Regions from separate parts of the Bradyrhizobium sp. 186 genome, predicted to be linked through region 4. Evidence: predicted binding sites of a transcription regulator. Region 4 holds the regulator's gene; each other region holds the start of a gene.

Region 1 (4,280 bases), on a different replicon from region 4:
TCTTGTGTTGCCGTGGATTGTCGCTTGTTCCCCTGAACCGGAGAAGCCTCTCGGTCAAAGCAAGCCAAGCGTTCCTTGTCCGAGCCGATCGAGCGACACATCTTGGTAGCCGCAAAAGCCGGTGTGGTAGCCAGAACGCTCAGGCCGACCAACAATATCGATGTGATTATCGATGTGATTCTCATATTTCCCTCTGTTGCTTCCGCACATTGCTGCGCAGAATGATACCGGCAGGTTTTCCCTCAAACTCGCAGGCGAAGATTTTCCGCGACGCGCATTCTTCGATCTGATTACGCGACCGCAGGAATTGCTGTTCGCGCTGAGCTGGCGCTGTCCGCGAGACATGTTCGTCTCGTCCATCGCTGAGGCGCTGACGGCTCACGGCATCTCCTTGGCGCCGTCCATCATCGAAAACAGCACCACACTACGATTGAACTCATACCCCGAACTTACCGCGCGCGAGGGTCATTTGATCTGCCTTGCGAGGATTTTGAGAGGCAATAGCGCGCGCTCCACGATTGTCATCTCTTCTTGACCGGCGGTGGACTGATCTCGGCGATCCTGCGCAGGCAGTCGGCTTCGGAATCGTGCGGGCCCGACACGAAGGTTCCGCTGACCTTGGTGGAATACCAACCGGAAGCCACACCGACGCGAAGCGACTCTTCAGTCTTAATGTGACGGGGCGAGAGAGTTTGCATCATCAGGTACTTCCGGTTGGTCGTTCGATTGCATCGAGCGCGCGGGATGAATCTTCAGTCGTGTGAGCCGGAACGTTCGTCTCGTTCAGCTCTCGCCGGCGAGCCTAGTTGGATCCGGCAGTATCGCCGTCACGAGGTCGCGGTCATGCGTATCGGTCGACGTGAGGTCGGCGGTATACAGATTCAAGACGTGACGCGCCTTGGCGTCGGGCCAGGAGGCGGCCGGCCGCAAGAAGCTGCATCTCGACAGCGGCTTGGCGGTCCCGCAGCAATTTTGCATTGCCTCGACATCGGCGGCCACGCGGCGGATATCGGTCGTCTTTCGCACCGTCAAGCCACGATGACTATCGAGATCGATCGGGACTTTTCCCGCCGCGAGCGCGTGGTCATATCGATCGACCAGCGCCTCTACGCACGAGGAGAGTCACATTTTGAGCCATGTCAGACCGTGCGCGCTATGGCAGCAAATAGCTATCGGTTTCTCGCGGAATGCGCGCTTTTGTCCGACTAAGGCAGCTGTTGGCTGTGTTTGGCGGCTGCGTAGCCATCTATCGTTGCGCCGGCCGGTCCGATGCGTCTGGCCGCCGATGGCGTGGTGCGCGACAGCGGCCAGCCTGACCCGGTGTTTGCTTCCGCCTGCCAGTACACGATCGAAGACTTGCCCGCTGATAACGCTGGTCTACCTGCTCGGCAGCCGCTATTGCGAGACCGACCGGCTTTCAGAAACGGCGCGGAAGCTGTTCCGGGCGACGCCGCCGGCTGGACGCGGGTCCAAGCCATCTGCGAATTCGTCCATTTTCACATCGCTTTCGGCTACGAGCACGCCCGCGCCACCATGACGGCTTGGGAGGTCTTCAACGAAGGCAAGGGCGTGCCGCGACTATGCGCACCTCGCCATCACGTTCTGCCGCTGCATGACCATTCCGGCGCGTTACTGCACCGGGTACCTCAGCGACATCGGCACACCGCAGCCCTGGCGGCCGGCGATTTCGCCGGCTGGTTCGAGGCTTATATCGGCGGCCGCGGGCATACATTCGATCCGCGCAACAAACGTTCCGAGGATTGGCCGCGTCCTGATCGCGCAGGGGCGCGATGCCTCCGATGTTCCGATCATCCACGTTCGAACCAAACACACCGGGGTATGGACCGACGAGGTCCCGGTGATCGAAGCGAAAAGCGGGCTGACGAAAGCGTGTCGGTGATGATTGCTTTAGTGTCCTATTGATGACAGACAATCTCCCCGATACCTCCAGCCCAATTAAATCACTTGCATGACTCTCAATTCGCCAAAAAAAGTTCAATGGCGCATAGCAATCAACCCGCTAGCTTGCTTACTTCGCCTGCGGGCAATCGCCCCAGGGCTTCCTCCTCAAGAACCCCAAGTTGAAATCTAACATCCTGGGCCGAAGCCCTTGCGCCTCCGTGTCGCAGGCTTATGTGAAGAGCGGTTAGCACTCGCCCAATGTGACTGCCAATCCAGAAATAATCACAAAAGCCGAGGAGGAACGCATGAAATTCCGTCCGCTTCACGACCGCGTCGTGGTCAAGCGCATCGACGCAGAAGAGAAGACCGCTGGCGGCATCATCATTCCCGACACCGTCAAGGAAAAGCCCTCGCAGGGCGAAATCGTCGCTGTCGGCCCCGGTGGCCGCGACGAAGCCGGCAAGCTGATCCCGATCGACCTGAAGATCGGCGACCGCGTGCTGTTCGGCAAGTGGTCCGGCACCGAGGTCAAGATCGACAATGAAGATCTGCTGATCATGAAGGAAAGCGACATCATGGGCGTTCTCACGGATCTGCCCGCCGCCAAGAAGAAGGCCGCGTAAGCGCCAGCCAGTTTTCCTTATCCTGGGGATTCGGCGCCGCCGGGTTCTCGAGGATAAGGCCCCGCAATTCGAATCTCATCCCTCAAGAGCCCGCTTATTCATGCGGCCGTTGGGGTGTGACTAGTTGAAAACGGAGATCATCATGTCAGCCAAAGAAGTCAAATTCGGCGTCGACGCCCGCGATCGCATGTTACGCGGTGTCGACATTCTCCACAACGCGGTGAAGGTCACGCTCGGCCCGAAGGGCCGCAATGTCGTGCTCGACAAGTCATTCGGCGCTCCCCGCATCACCAAGGACGGTGTCACCGTCGCCAAGGAGATCGAACTCGACGACAAGTTCGAGAACATGGGCGCCCAGATGGTGCGCGAAGTCGCCTCCAAGGCGGCCGATGCGGCCGGCGACGGCACCACCACCGCGACCGTGCTGGCCGCGGCGATCGTCCGTGAAGGCGCCAAGTCGGTTGCCGCCGGCATGAACCCGATGGATCTGAAGCGCGGTATCGACCTGGCAGTGGCCGCCGTGGTTGCCGACCTCGTGAAAAACTCCAAGAAGGTCACCTCGAACGAGGAGATCGCCCAGGTCGGCACCATCTCCGCGAATGGCGATGCCGAAATCGGCAAGTTCATCGCCGACGCCATGAAGAAGGTCGGCAACGAAGGCGTCATCACGGCTGAGGAAGCCAAGTCGCTCGAGACTGAACTCGAAGTCGTCGAGGGCATGCAGTTCGACCGCGGCTACATCTCGCCCTACTTCGTCACCAATGCCGACAAGATGCGCGTTGAAATGGAGGATGCCTACGTTCTGATCAACGAGAAGAAGCTATCTCAATTGAATGAATTGCTTCCCTTGTTGGAAGCCGTGGTGCAGAGCGGCAAGCCGCTTGTGATTATCGCCGAAGACGTCGAAGGCGAGGCCCTAGCCACGCTTGTGGTGAACCGCCTGCGCGGCGGTCTGAAGGTCGCGGCCGTCAAGGCGCCGGGTTTCGGCGATCGCCGCAAGGCCATGCTGCAGGACATCGCGGTGCTGACCGGCGGTCAGGCGATCTCGGAAGATCTCGGCATCAAGCTCGAGAACGTCACGCTTAACATGCTCGGTCGTGCCAAGAAGGTGATGATCGACAAGGAAAACACCACGATCGTCAGCGGTGCCGGCAAGAAGGCCGACATCGAGGCGCGCGTATCGCAGATCAAGGCGCAGATTGAGGAGACCACTTCGGACTACGACCGTGAGAAGCTCCAGGAGCGTCTCGCCAAGCTCGCAGGGGGCGTCGCGGTGATCCGCGTCGGCGGCGCGACCGAGGTCGAAGTGAAGGAGCGCAAGGACCGCGTGGATGACGCGATGCATGCGACCCGCGCGGCAGTCGAGGAAGGCATCGTGCCAGGCGGCGGCGTCGCGCTGCTGCGTGCCGCCGAGCACCTCAAGGGTCTGCGCACCAAGAACGACGACCAGAAGACTGGCGTCGAGATCGTGCGCAAGGCATTGTCCTACCCGGCCCGCCAGATCGCGATCAACGCGGGCGAGGATGGCTCGGTCATCGTCGGCAAGATCCTGGAAAAGGACCAGTACTCCTATGGTTTTGACTCGCAGACCGGCGAGTACGGCAACCTGATCTCGAAGGGCATCATCGATCCGACCAAGGTGGTTCGCGTGGCGATCCAGAATGCGGCCTCGGTCGCGGCGCTGCTGATCACCACCGAAGCCATGGTGGCCGAAGTGCCAAAGAAGAACGCCGGTGCCGGCGGTATGCCGCCGGG
Region 2 (4,280 bases), 1.4 Mb from region 4:
GCCCAGGCGTCAGCAAAGAACGTTGTCTCGTCACACCATCCCCGTTTATGTAGTGTCCATCGCAGTTCGGCAGAGTCACACGATGTGCTTCGCCGTGACGACGGCCCAAACCCTAGTGAACGACACCCTTGACCCTAGTCGCAGATTCAGAACGATCTGCGTAAAGCCCGCAGCTCTCCCGGTACCGCACCGTGTTGCCGATCGCACTTGCCGCGAAGCATCAGCTTCCTTCTGGCCTTGAGATGCAGGTTTGAGGGCCACCATCTCGCGTCGCTAACAGTCTCTGCTTACGTGTGAGCGGCGTCCTACGATCCGACGGTGAGCCAAGCGCGTCTGTCGGACGCGCGTTGCTATGACCCAGACACAGCGAGCTTCACGACAGTCGTTGATGACCGAGCTCGTCTTGCGTGAGCCTAGGATTTGGGACATTCGCACTCTATGTCACTCGTTCGGATGGCTTCGGGTGCCGAAGCCTGTCACCGCCTATTTCGATACGTTACATCTTGACGTAAGGTGCGATTCAAGCCCCTCAGATAGCTTGTCGTGTGAAACTTTTCGGACAACGCGGCTGTGTCGCATGTAATCCGAGGCGCCACAGTATGTGTACGATGTCCAAGATGAATCCCATCAAAGCTAAAGACGCGCCCAAAGCACAAGGCAGGCAAATGACCGCTGTGGCTTTTTTGAAGGAGAGCGCTTGTCGCGAACGCAGGTATAAGAGGCCGCCCGATTGCGTCGTTAGGGCCGCATTATCATGTCCACTTCACGCCGACCAAGTCCGCAGACCAGACGGTTCTGCCACAAGGCCTAGCGGACGTGGGGCGAACTTAGATTCACCTGACTAGTTTCGGAGTCCGTATCCCTCCGGCGGCGCCCGGCGGCGGCCGCCTTGTGTAGTTTGAGAGGCGGCCGAGGATTTGATCTTAAGTCTAGCTTTAAGGTCACGTGGCGAATGCAGGTCAATGTGTTGGGCGCCGAACGTCGGCGGCGATGGAGTTGCGACGAGAAGGTTCGTCATGTCGGAGAGACCTTGCAGGCTGGCGAGACGGTCTGCGGCCTCGCGCGCCGGTACGGGGTGGCTCACAGCCTGCTGTTCACCAGGCGTCGACAAGCGCGCCAGGGGCGACCGGGCGGGGATTCCGTGCCAGCTCTTGTTCCTGTCGAGATCACACCTACGCTGGCTCCGGTATTGATCAGCACGCCGCCACCGGCGTCTTCGCAGCTCGCCCATCGCTTCAGGATTTAGTTGAACGCCTTGCCAGGTCATGGCCGCGGGACAGTTTGGCAAGCTGTTCGCGCATATAGACCTGTCGCGATGCGGGCAGAGGCCCTTTCGCGCAAACCGGGGACATCGGCGCGCTCGCTGTCTGGAGCACGGGCGATCCGTCCAGCAGCGACTTCGGCGCGCAAAGGTGATCTGAAACTGGACGAGGTGCCGAACGATCTGAGCACGTTCTTGCGCTAGCTCTCGCAGCCAGCGTTGCCTCGCTTCGACTTGCTGAGCGCTATCGGATCATCGATCAAGCGGAGCGATACCTCCAATTCCCGACCTCTGCGTTAGGTTCTAAACGCATCGCAATCTTAGAACGAAGTCAGCCGACGATTCGCATTTGAACCGGCACCAGATCGGCCGGCCTTTACCATCTCGAATTTAGGGCAGAGGAATTGAACTGGGAGTGACATTAGGTCGAGAGACAGAGCCGTACGGCTCACTCAGAAGAAGGTCGACGCTCGGCGGCAAACTCGAACAGATCTGGGTAAGCTCCCACAGAGATCCCGCGCGCCCGGCCGATTTTCCTCCTACAAACACTTGTTCCCCAAAAAATCGGTCCTATTTCAGCTGCGCCTGCGTTGGCACTCGCGGGCAGCGATTGCTAGCAATCGTGAAATCTTCAACTGGTGTAAATGCTTAGGAGATCTGCATGGAATTCCGTCCGCTTCACGACCGCGTCGTGGTCAAGCGCATCGACGCAGAAGAAAAGACCGCTGGCGGCATCATCATTCCGGACACTGCCAAGGAAAAGCCTTCGCAAGGTGAAGTCATCGCCGTCGGCCCCGGCGGCCGCGACGAGAGCGGCAAGCTGATCCCGATCGACGTCCTGGTCGGCGACCGCGTCCTGTTCGGCAAGTGGTCAGGCACCGAGGTCAAGATCGACGGCCAGGAGCTGTTGATCATGAAGGAGAGCGACATCCTGGGCGTTCTCACGGACGCGTCCGCCAAGAAGAAGGCGGCCTAAACCATCGCTCGCACCGCTCATCCTGAGGAGCGCCTGCTGGGCGTCGCCAAGGGTGAGACCAAGTAAAACATTCAGGAAAACCCACATGTCAGCCAAAGAAGTCAAGTTCGGCGTAGACGCCCGCGACCGCATGTTGCGCGGCGTCGAAATTCTCAACAACGCGGTAAAGGTCACCCTCGGTCCAAAGGGCCGCAACGTGGTGCTCGACAAGTCGTTCGGCGCTCCCCGCATCACCAAGGACGGCGTCACCGTCGCCAAGGAGATCGAGCTCGACGACAAGTTCGAGAACATGGGCGCGCAGATGGTGCGCGAAGTCGCCTCCAAGTCCGCCGATGCGGCCGGCGACGGCACCACCACCGCAACCGTGCTCGCGGCCGCGATCGTTCGTGAAGGCGCCAAGTCGGTTGCCGCCGGCATGAACCCGATGGACCTGAAGCGTGGTATCGACCTGGCCGTGGAAGCCGTGGTCGCCGACCTCGTCAAGAACTCCAAGAAGGTCACCTCGAACGACGAGATCGCCCAGGTCGGCACCATCTCGGCCAACGGCGATGCCGAAATCGGCAAGTTCCTCTCCGACGCCATGAAGAAGGTCGGCAACGAGGGTGTCATCACCGTCGAGGAAGCCAAGTCGCTCGAGACCGAGCTCGACGTCGTCGAGGGCATGCAGTTCGACCGCGGCTACATCTCGCCCTACTTCGTCACCAACGCCGACAAGATGCGCGTTGAGATGGACGACGCCTACATCCTCATCAACGAGAAGAAGCTCTCCTCGCTGAACGAGCTGCTGCCGCTGCTCGAGGCCGTGGTGCAGACCGGCAAGCCGCTGATCATCGTCGCCGAGGACGTCGAAGGTGAAGCCCTCGCGACCCTCGTCGTCAACCGTCTGCGCGGTGGTCTGAAGGTCGCGGCCGTCAAGGCTCCGGGCTTCGGCGATCGCCGCAAGGCCATGCTGCAGGACATCGCGATCCTGACCGGCGGCCAGGCGATCTCGGAAGATCTCGGCATCAAGCTCGAGAACGTCACGCTCAACATGCTCGGTCGCGCCAAGAAGGTGATGATCGACAAGGAGAACACCACGATCGTCAACGGCGCCGGCAAGAAGGCCGACATCGAGGCGCGCGTGGCCCAGATCAAGGCGCAGATCGAGGAGACCACCTCGGACTACGACCGTGAGAAGCTCCAGGAGCGTCTCGCCAAGCTCGCAGGCGGCGTCGCGGTGATCCGCGTCGGCGGCGCGACCGAGGTCGAGGTGAAGGAGCGCAAGGATCGCGTTGATGACGCGATGCATGCGACCCGTGCGGCGGTTGAGGAAGGCATCGTCCCGGGCGGCGGCGTCGCCCTGCTCCGTGCCTCCGAGCAGCTCAAGGGTCTGCGCACCAAGAACGACGACCAGAAGACCGGCGTCGAGATCGTGCGCAAGGCGCTGTCCGCGCCCGCTCGCCAGATCGCGATCAACGCCGGTGAAGACGGCTCGGTGATCGTCGGCAAGATCCTTGAGAAGGAGCAATACGCCTACGGCTTCGACTCGCAGACGGGCGAGTATGGCAACCTGGTCACCAAGGGCATCATCGACCCGACCAAGGTCGTGCGCACCGCGATTCAGAACGCTGCCTCGGTTGCGGCTCTGCTGATCACTACCGAGGCCATGGTCGCCGAGCTGCCGAAGAAGAACACCGGCGCGCCCGCGATGCCTCCGGGCGGCGGCATGGGCGGCATGGACTTCTGAGCCAACTCTCTCTGAAAATGCGATCCCCGGCAGAAAAATGCCGGGGTCATTTTTGCTCGCGACTTTTCCAGTTCGTTGTTCTGATCTCGCGCTATGCGCTCTGCGGAAATGACGATCAGCAGTTGCTAGACGTTCCGCTTGGGATTTTGCGAGTCTGCTGTTAGGCATGTCACCGGGAGGACGAGCGGGTGATCGCCGTTTTGCGCAGTCTTTCGCCTCAACGTCGGCGGCTGGTCGAGGCGAAAACCTGAGAACGCCCGGTCGCGGTAGCCACCCATTGGCGCTACTGACTTAAATAGCATCGGCTCCCGCGCTTA
Region 3 (4,280 bases), 1.1 Mb from region 4:
GCGCGCTGGCTGAGCCGCGCTCGCGACGTGGTCAATAAAGAGCAAAAGCCGTTTTGTTTGGTAAACGGAAGCGGCGTTTCGATTCACCACGCCGTCACGCGAGGGGCAATTTGGCGATCAGCGTTTATTTTCGGTGAACACCGCACACGCATGGTTAATCGCTCGTTTGCAGCCGTCGCGCGGGCGGCCGCACGACAGTTCCTGCTGTGAACTTCGTGTTAAATCGCTTCTGCCTACAAAGACGCGTGAGTGAGGTGGGGGGAGTATTCTGATGGCTGTTCACCGCAAACGTTTTCGTGTCGAAGATATCGTCGGTGGCGAGATGCCAATCCTCGACGTAACCGAAGAGGCAGCCCCGATGCATAGCGAGATCATGGCCGAGCTGCGCGCGATCCGTGTACAGATGGCGAAGGGCACTGCCCCGCTGTCCGGCAGCGCAGCCATGGCGGCGATCGACGCCTCCACGACCCAGGAGCTCTCCGACGCGCGCACGATGCTCGAGACCTACCGCGCTCAGATCGAGCAGTGCGAGAAGCTGAAGGTCGAGCTCGACCTCATCCATGACGCCATCGACCGCACCAAGCGCGAAATCGCGACGCTGCACGGCAAGAGCTTTGACGGCGGCGAAATGGCCAAGGTCAATGGCGAGCTCGGCGCCGTGGTCGGCGGCACCGAGCAGGCGACCCAGCAGATCCTCGAAGCCGCCGAGTCGATCGACCAGGCGGCCAGTGCGATGTCCAAGGTCCAGTCGGCCGACCAGCAGAAGCGTCTGGCCGACGACATCCAGGAGCGCGTCATCTCGATCTTCGAGGCCTGCAACTTCCAGGACCTGACCGGCCAGCGCATCAGCAAGGTCATGGGCACCATGAAATTCATCGAGCAGCACATCAACGCGATGATGGAGATCTGGGGCGGCGTCGACGCGATCAAGTCTCACGTCGTGCCGCAGGCCGACACCCGCAGCGAGGACGAAAAGCTTCTCAACGGCCCGAAGCTCGCCGGCGACGTCGGCCACGCCTCGCAGGACGACATCGACGCGCTGTTCGACTGATCGGACGCGACATACCGAAATAAAAAACGCCGGCGAGAGCCGGCGTTTTTTATTGCCTCGTCATTGCGAGCGAAGCGAAGCAATCCAGGCTGCCTCCGCGGAAACAGTCTGGATTCGTTTCGCTCCTCGCAATCACGCGTGATTAGGCCGGCCCCCGCTTTACGCCCTCGGCGCGCAGCGGACGTAGACCATATTGCCGTAGCGGGTGGCGGCGTCCTTGTCGATGAAGCGGGTGATCAGGACGCGGCCGTCGAAGGAGACGATCTCGCGATCCTGCTCGCTCGGCGTGGGACCAGCCGGTCCGATGTAGTTCTTGCCGCTCGGCGAGCCCTTCAGCCGCAGTTCCTGCGGCGTCGCCTGGTCGGCGAGATGCATGATCACGCCGCCGGAAGAGCCGGCGGTGATCACGTAGGGATTCTTGCACTGGGCCCGGGCGGCAGCCTCGGTACGGGCGCGGTCGGCCGGGTTCTGGAACGAGGCGAGGCCCCAGCGGCCGACGACCTCGTCGGCGCGGATGCTTGCCGGCATTTCCGGGCCGGTGCCGGGCTCGGCCTCCGGCGGCGGCGAGGACGACGAGAACGACGGCAGGCTCATGCCACCGCCGCAGGCGCCCAGCAGCAGCGCCAACATGGAAGCGGCGGCCAGGTTGGCAACCGTGCGCGCGTGAGCTGAAATGATCATGCTATTCCCCCGAGCAAAGTGCCCCCGACCAAGACCGCGGCTGCATCCCTCCGGCAGCCAAGCGCAAAACCGCTGTGGGAGCAATGACGTCCTTTAATACGCCAGCACCGCAAATAAGTTTCTGGAGCCACAATCCTATATCCGCCTCACCAATCGCTTAACCACCTTTGCTTGACAGGATCGCAGCCAAGCCATATTCCCGGGCGCACTATTAGCACTCGAAAACTCCGATTGCTAAGCGCGTCGTTCGATCTCGGAGAGGGCGGACGGCAGCGCCGCCCCCACCTACTTCTGTTGCTTCGGAAGCGAGCCTCCAAAGGGAAACGTCATGGCTAAATCCAAATTTCGTCCGCTGCATGACCGTGTCGTGGTCAAACGTATCGACGCCGAGGAAAAGACCAAGGGCGGCATCATCATTCCCGACACCGCCAAGGAAAAGCCCTCCCAGGGTGAAGTCGTCGCCGTCGGCCCCGGTGGCCGCGACGAGGCAGGCAAGCTGATCCCGATCGACCTCAAGGCCGGCGACCGCGTGCTGTTCGGCAAGTGGTCGGGCACCGAGGTCAAGATCGACAACGAAGAGCTCCTGATCATGAAGGAGTCGGACATCATGGGCGTGATGGCCTAAGGCCAGACGCCTGAACAGCCGCTGAATGCCATGCCCGGATCCTCAGGTCCGGGCATCCATCATTCCACAGGGTTCGATTGCGGGCCCCGGAATTGATGCGACGAACCAGCGGCAGACACATCACGAAACAAGAGGGACTGCAGAACATGGCTGCCAAAGACGTCAAGTTTTCCGGAGACGCGCGCGAACGCATGCTGCGCGGCGTCGACGTTCTCGCCAACGCCGTCAAGGTGACGCTCGGTCCGAAGGGCCGCAACGTCCTCATCGAGAAGAGCTTCGGTGCGCCCCGCATCACCAAGGACGGCGTCACCGTCGCCAAGGAGATCGAGCTCGACGACAAGTTCGAGAACATGGGCGCCCAGATGGTCCGTGAGGTCGCCTCCAAGACCAACGACACCGCCGGTGACGGCACCACCACCGCGACCGTGCTGGCCCAGGCCATCGTGCGCGAAGGCGCCAAGGCGGTTGCCGCCGGCATGAACCCCATGGACCTCAAGCGCGGCATCGACACCGCGGTTACGGCTGTCATCAAGGACATCGAGAAGCGCGCCAAGCCGGTCGCCGCCTCCTCCGAGGTCGCCCAGGTCGGCACCATCTCGGCCAACGGCGATACCGCCATCGGCAAGATGATTGCCCAGGCGATGCAGAAGGTCGGCAACGAGGGCGTCATCACCGTCGAGGAGAACAAGTCGCTCGACACCGAGGTCGATATCGTCGAAGGCATGAAGTTCGATCGCGGCTATCTGTCGCCCTACTTCGTCACCAACGCCGAGAAGATGACCGCCGAGCTTGAGGACGCCTATATCCTCCTGCACGAGAAGAAGCTTTCCGGTCTCCAGGCCATGCTGCCGGTGCTGGAAGCGGTGGTGCAGTCCGGCAAGCCGCTCGTCATCATCGCCGAGGACGTCGAGGGCGAGGCGCTGGCGACCCTGGTCGTCAACCGCCTGCGTGGCGGCCTGAAGGTTGCCGCCGTCAAGGCGCCGGGCTTCGGTGACCGCCGCAAGGCCATGCTGGAGGACCTCGCGATCCTGACCGGCGGCCAGCTCATCTCGGAAGAACTCGGCATCAAGCTCGAGAACGTCACGATGAAGATGCTAGGACGCGCGGGCAAGGTGGTGATCGACAAGGAGAACACCACGATCGTCAAGGGCGCCGGCAAGAAGCCGGAGATCGTGGCTCGTGTCGGCCAGATCAAGGCGCAGATCGAGGAGACCACCTCGGACTACGACCGTGAGAAGCTCCAGGAGCGCCTCGCCAAGCTCGCCGGCGGCGTCGCGGTGATCCGCGTCGGCGGCGCGACCGAGATCGAGGTCAAGGAGAAGAAGGACCGCGTCGAGGACGCACTCAACGCCACCCGCGCCGCGGTGCAGGAAGGCATCGTCCCCGGCGGTGGCGTCGCCCTGCTGCGCGCCAAGAAGGCAGTCGGCCGTCTCACCAACGCCAATGCCGACGTGCAGGCCGGCATCAACATCGTGCTGAAGGCGCTGGAAGCCCCGGTCCGCCAGATCTCGGAGAATGCGGGCCTCGAAGGCTCCATCGTCGTCGGCAAGATCCTGGAGAACAAGTCCGAGACCTTCGGCTTCGACGCCCAGACCGAGGACTATGTCGACATGGTCGAGAAGGGCATCATCGATCCCGCCAAGGTGGTGCGCACCGCGCTCCAGGACGCCGCCTCGATTGCCGGCCTGCTGGTGACCACCGAGGCCATGGTCGCCGAAACGCCGAAGAAGGAAGCCGCGCCCGCGCCGGGCGGCGGCATGGGCGGCTTCTAAAGCCCATTCTTCCGTTACAGTGTTGCGAAGGCCGCCTCCGGGCGGCCTTCTTTTTTGCCGACGATGCCCCAGCTTTCCGATTCAACCGACGGCCAAAACCCACTACGGTGGCCCCGATTCTGTTCCTCGAGGATTTCGTCGATGCGCGCGC
Region 4 (4,280 bases):
CCGGAACGACGCCTGAACCAACAGTGCGTAGAATGCGGCTTACACCGCGCCGTTCGGCTCGTTGTTGTTGGCGGCAGGTGCGGCCTTTGCGCCGCCCTTGGCGACACCAACGAGAGCCGGACGAAGCACGCGCTCGCCGATGGTGTAGCCGGCCTGCATGACCTGCACCACGGTGCCCGACGGCACCGACGGATCGGGCACTTCGAACATCGCCTGCTGGAAGTTCGGGTCGAACTTCTGGCCCTGCGGATCGAACTTCTTCACGCCGTGCTTTTCCAGCGCGTTGAGCAGCGAACGCTCGGTGAGCTCGACGCCCTCGATCAGCGATGTCAGGCCAGGATCGGCAGCGGCCCGCGCCTCGGCCGGAACCGCATCAAGCGCGCGCTGGAGATTGTCGGCGATGTCGAGCACGTCGCGGGCAAAGCCGGTGATGCCATAGAGCCTGGCGTCGGCGACCTCCTTGATGGTGCGCTTGCGCAGATTCTCCATCTCGGCCAGCGTCCGCAGCATGCGGTCACGCGCCTCGGAGACCTCCTGCTGCAACAATTCGACCGAACCGGGCTCGGGATCGTCGGGCATCACATACGGCTTTGACACCACGGGCTCGCCAGTCGTGTCTTCGGGTTGCCGGTCTCGATCGGTCATCGGCCCTCTTCTCAAACTCGTCTCAGGGATTTTTCTTGTCCGGATATCGTGCTTCGGACGCCGAAAATCAAGCGCCCGTGATCGAAACGCCGGTCAGCCGCCCAGAAGGCGACTGACGATGCGGGCGGCGTAGTCCACGGTGGGGATCACGCGGGCATAATTCAGCCGTGTCGGCCCGATCACGCCCAAAACGCCGACGATGCGGCCGGCGGCATCCCGATAGGGCGCGATAATGGTGGAGGAGCCCGACAGCGAGAACAGCTTGTTCTCGGAGCCGATGAAGATGCGCACCCCCTCGGCAGTCTCGGCGCGGCCGAGCAGGTCGATGACGCCGCGCTTGGTCTCGAGATCGTCGAACAGAAGGCGCACGCGCTCGAGATCCTCCAGCGCGTGCAGGTCTTCGAGCAGATTGGCGTGGCCGCGGACGATGAGCTGGCGATCTTCGTTCTCGCCGCCGGACCAGCTTGCGATCCCGGCCGAGATCACCTTCTGGGTCAGCTGATCGAGCTCGGCGCGCGCCTCTCCGAGCGCAGTCTCGAGCTCGAGCCGCGCCTCGGCCAGCGTTCGGCCGCGGATTCTCGCGTTGAGGAAATTGCCGGCCTCCGTCAGCGCCGAGGATGGAACCCCCGGCGGCAGCGTCAGCACCCGGTTTTCGACTTGGCCGTCCTCACCGACCAGGATCGCCAGCGCCTTCTCCGGTTCCAACCGGACAAACTCGATGTGTTTCAACCGCGCATTGGATTTCGGCGTCAGCACGACCGCGGCGGCCCGGGTCAGGCCGGAGAGCCGCGTCAACGCCTCCTCCAGAGCGGCCTCGACCGATTGCGCCTGGCCGACGGAGGTGAGCTGGCTCTGGATCGCCTGCCGTTCGGCGTCGTTGAGATCGCCGACCTGCATCAAGGCATCGACGAAGAAGCGTAGGCCGAGTTCCGTCGGCAGCCGGCCGGCGGAGGTGTGCGGGGCATAGATCAGGCCGAGCTGTTCCAGATCGGCCATGACATTGCGCACCGATGCCGGCGACAGCGGCATGGCGATCAGGCGCGAGATATTGCGCGAGCCGACCGGCTCACCGGTCGTGAGATAACTCTCGACGATTTGACGAAAGATATCGCGGGATCGCTCGTTGAGCTGGGCGAGGCCTGCGCGCGGCGCGATCAGATGGATCGGATCGTGATGGGCCACGGACGTTAACTCCTCTCGGATGCTTGTAATTTGTCTATCCGGGAGGCCGCTGACAAGCGTGGTTTTGCGATTGCCTGGGGACCGAAAAGTCAGACGTCCCCCTTGCCGCCTACCCTCACCCCACCTACAAGCACCGCGAACAGCCTATTCCCGTGAGTTTTGGAGGATTTCCCATGCGGCCAAGCCGCCGTGCGCCCGACGAATTGCGCCCCGTGACGCTGGAGCGCGGCGTGGTCAAATATGCGGAAGGCTCCTGCCTGGTGAAGTTCGGCGATACCCATGTGCTGGTCACCGCCACTTTGGAAGAGCGCCTGCCGCCGTGGCTGAAGGGCCAGGGCCGCGGCTGGGTCACCGCCGAATACGGCATGCTGCCGCGCGCCACGCTGGAACGCACCCGCCGCGAGGCCTCCGCTGGAAAACAGAGCGGCCGCACCGTGGAAATCCAGCGCCTGATCGGCCGCTCGCTTCGCACCATCGTCGATCTCGAAGCGCTCGGCGAGCGTCAGATCACGGTCGATTGCGACGTGATCCAGGCCGACGGCGGCACCCGTACGGCCTCGATCACGGGCGCCTGGGTCGCGCTCGCTGATTGCATCAGCTGGATGAAGGCGCGCAACATGATCAAGGCCAATGTGATGCGCGACAACGTCGCCGCGATCTCCTGCGGCATCTACAACGGCACGCCGGTGCTCGATCTCGACTATGCCGAGGATTCGGAAGCCCAGACCGACGCCAATTTCGTCATGACCGGCGACGGCCGCATCATCGAGGTGCAGGGAACCGCGGAGCGCGAGCCGTTCACGCAGGACGAGTTCCTGGCGCTGATGGCGCTGGCACGCAAGGGCGTCGCGCGTCTCGTGGACTTGCAGAAACTTGCGGTGGCATAGTCAATAAGCCATGCACCGCCGAATCACCGGAAAGCTCGTCATCGCGACCCACAATCCCGGCAAGCTCGCCGAGATGAAGGAGCTGCTCGCGCCTCACGGCATCGAGGCGGTGTCGGCCGGCGAGCTCGGCCTGCCCGAACCGGAAGAGACCGGCCACGATTTCCGCAGCAACGCCGCGATCAAGGCGAGCGCGGCGGCGCAGGCGACTAAGCTTCCTTCCTTCGCCGATGATTCCGGCATCGTGGTCGACGCGCTCGACGGCGCGCCCGGCATCCACAGCGCACGCTGGGCGGGTCCGTCCAAGGATTTCACCGCGGCGATGACGCGGATCGAGCGCCTGTTGCGGGAGCGCGGCGCCACCACACCGGACAAGCGCACCGCGCATTTCGTCTCCGCGCTCTGCGTCGCCTGGCCCGACCATCATCTCGAAGAAGTCGAGGCGCGCGTCGACGGCACGCTGGTCTGGCCGCCGCGCGGCACGGCCGGCTTCGGCTACGACCCGATGTTTTTGCCCGACGGCCACACACGTACGTTCGGCGAGATGACCAGCATCGAGAAGCACGGCCTGCCGCCGTTGGGCCTCGGACTCTCGCACCGTGCCCGCGCCTTCGTGAAACTGGCGGAGATCTGCCTTGAGCCGCGCTAACGAAGCTTTCGGCGTCTACGTGCACTGGCCGTTCTGCCTGTCGAAGTGCCCCTATTGCGACTTCAACAGTCACGTCCGCCACGCCCCGATCGACGAGGCGCGCTTTGCCTCTGCCTTTACGCGCGAGATCGAAACGACTGCGCAGCGCGCGCCGGGCCGCGAGGTCACCTCGATCTTCCTCGGCGGCGGCACACCGTCTTTGATGCAGCCTGCGACCGTCGGCGCGGTTCTCGATGCCATCGGCAAGCACTGGAAGGTCGCCGGCGACGTCGAGGTCACGCTCGAGGCGAATCCGACCAGCGTCGAAGCCACGCGCTTCGCAGGCTATCGCGCCGCCGGCGTCAACCGCGTCTCGCTCGGAGTGCAGGCGCTCGACGACGCCTCGCTGAAAGCGCTGGGCCGCCTGCATAGCGCCCGCGAGGCACTCGATGCGGTCGCGATCGCGCGCCGTTCGTTCGACCGTTACTCCTTCGATCTGATCTACGCCCGCCCCGACCAGACCCCGGCGATGTGGGCCGATGAACTACGTCACGCCATCGACGAGGCCGCCGAGCATCTGTCGCTCTATCAGCTCACCATCGAGGAAGGCACGCCGTTTTTCGGCCTGCACCAGGCCGGCAAGCTGAAGATACCGGACGAAGCGGTCGCGCGCGCGCTCTACGACGTCACGCAGGAAACCTGCGACAAGCTCGGGCTGCCTGCTTACGAGATCTCCAATCACGCGCGGCGCGGCGCCGAGTGCCGGCACAATCTGGTCTACTGGCGCGGCGAGGAATATGCCGGCGTCGGCCCTGGCGCACACGGAAGACTCGATATCGACGGCATCAGGCACGCAATCGCCACCGAGAAGCGCCCCGAAGCCTGGCTGATGCGGGTCGAAACCAACGGCCATGGCGTCGTCACCGACGATCTCCTCAACA

Evidence for each region. The regulator HrcA, encoded in region 4, represses chaperone genes, less so after heat shock. The targets are predictions, from matches to a motif close to GTTAGCACTCNCNNNNNGNGAGTGCTAAC.
Region 1: IVB18_RS51255 (co-chaperone GroES) is a predicted target of HrcA. The motif match lies at 2,146-2,174, and genes of this name have one in related genera.
Region 2: groES (co-chaperone GroES) is a predicted target of HrcA. The motif match lies at 1,851-1,879, and genes of this name have one in related genera.
Region 3: IVB18_RS44180 (co-chaperone GroES) is a predicted target of HrcA. The motif match lies at 1,943-1,971, and genes of this name have one in related genera.

What each region holds. Positions count from the first base shown of each region.
Region 1 covers NZ_CP082165.1:314,995-319,274, forward strand. Annotated here, with positions in the region: gene IVB18_RS52110 (hypothetical protein) at 55-345, opposite strand; gene IVB18_RS51240 (hypothetical protein) at 522-701, opposite strand; gene IVB18_RS51245 (hypothetical protein) at 784-1,026, opposite strand; partial or broken gene IVB18_RS51250 (transglutaminase family protein) at 1,249-1,900, shown strand; gene IVB18_RS51255 (co-chaperone GroES) at 2,208-2,525, shown strand; gene groL (chaperonin GroEL) at 2,668-4,280, shown strand, end outside.
Region 2 covers NZ_CP082164.1:8,998,822-9,003,101, forward strand. Annotated here, with positions in the region: gene IVB18_RS42845 (2-aminoethylphosphonate--pyruvate transaminase) at 1-79, opposite strand, end outside; gene groES (co-chaperone GroES) at 1,923-2,237, shown strand; gene groL (chaperonin GroEL) at 2,323-3,963, shown strand.
Region 3 covers NZ_CP082164.1:9,267,366-9,271,645, forward strand. Annotated here, with positions in the region: gene IVB18_RS44170 (protein phosphatase CheZ) at 272-1,051, shown strand; gene IVB18_RS44175 (hypothetical protein) at 1,211-1,732, opposite strand; gene IVB18_RS44180 (co-chaperone GroES) at 2,061-2,357, shown strand; gene groL (chaperonin GroEL) at 2,504-4,129, shown strand; gene IVB18_RS44190 (hypothetical protein) at 4,271-4,280, shown strand, end outside.
Region 4 covers NZ_CP082164.1:10,370,113-10,374,392, forward strand. Annotated here, with positions in the region: gene grpE (nucleotide exchange factor GrpE) at 40-645, opposite strand; gene hrcA (heat-inducible transcriptional repressor HrcA) at 739-1,827, opposite strand; gene rph (ribonuclease PH) at 2,001-2,714, shown strand; gene rdgB (RdgB/HAM1 family non-canonical purine NTP pyrophosphatase) at 2,725-3,360, shown strand; gene hemW (radical SAM family heme chaperone HemW) at 3,347-4,280, shown strand, end outside.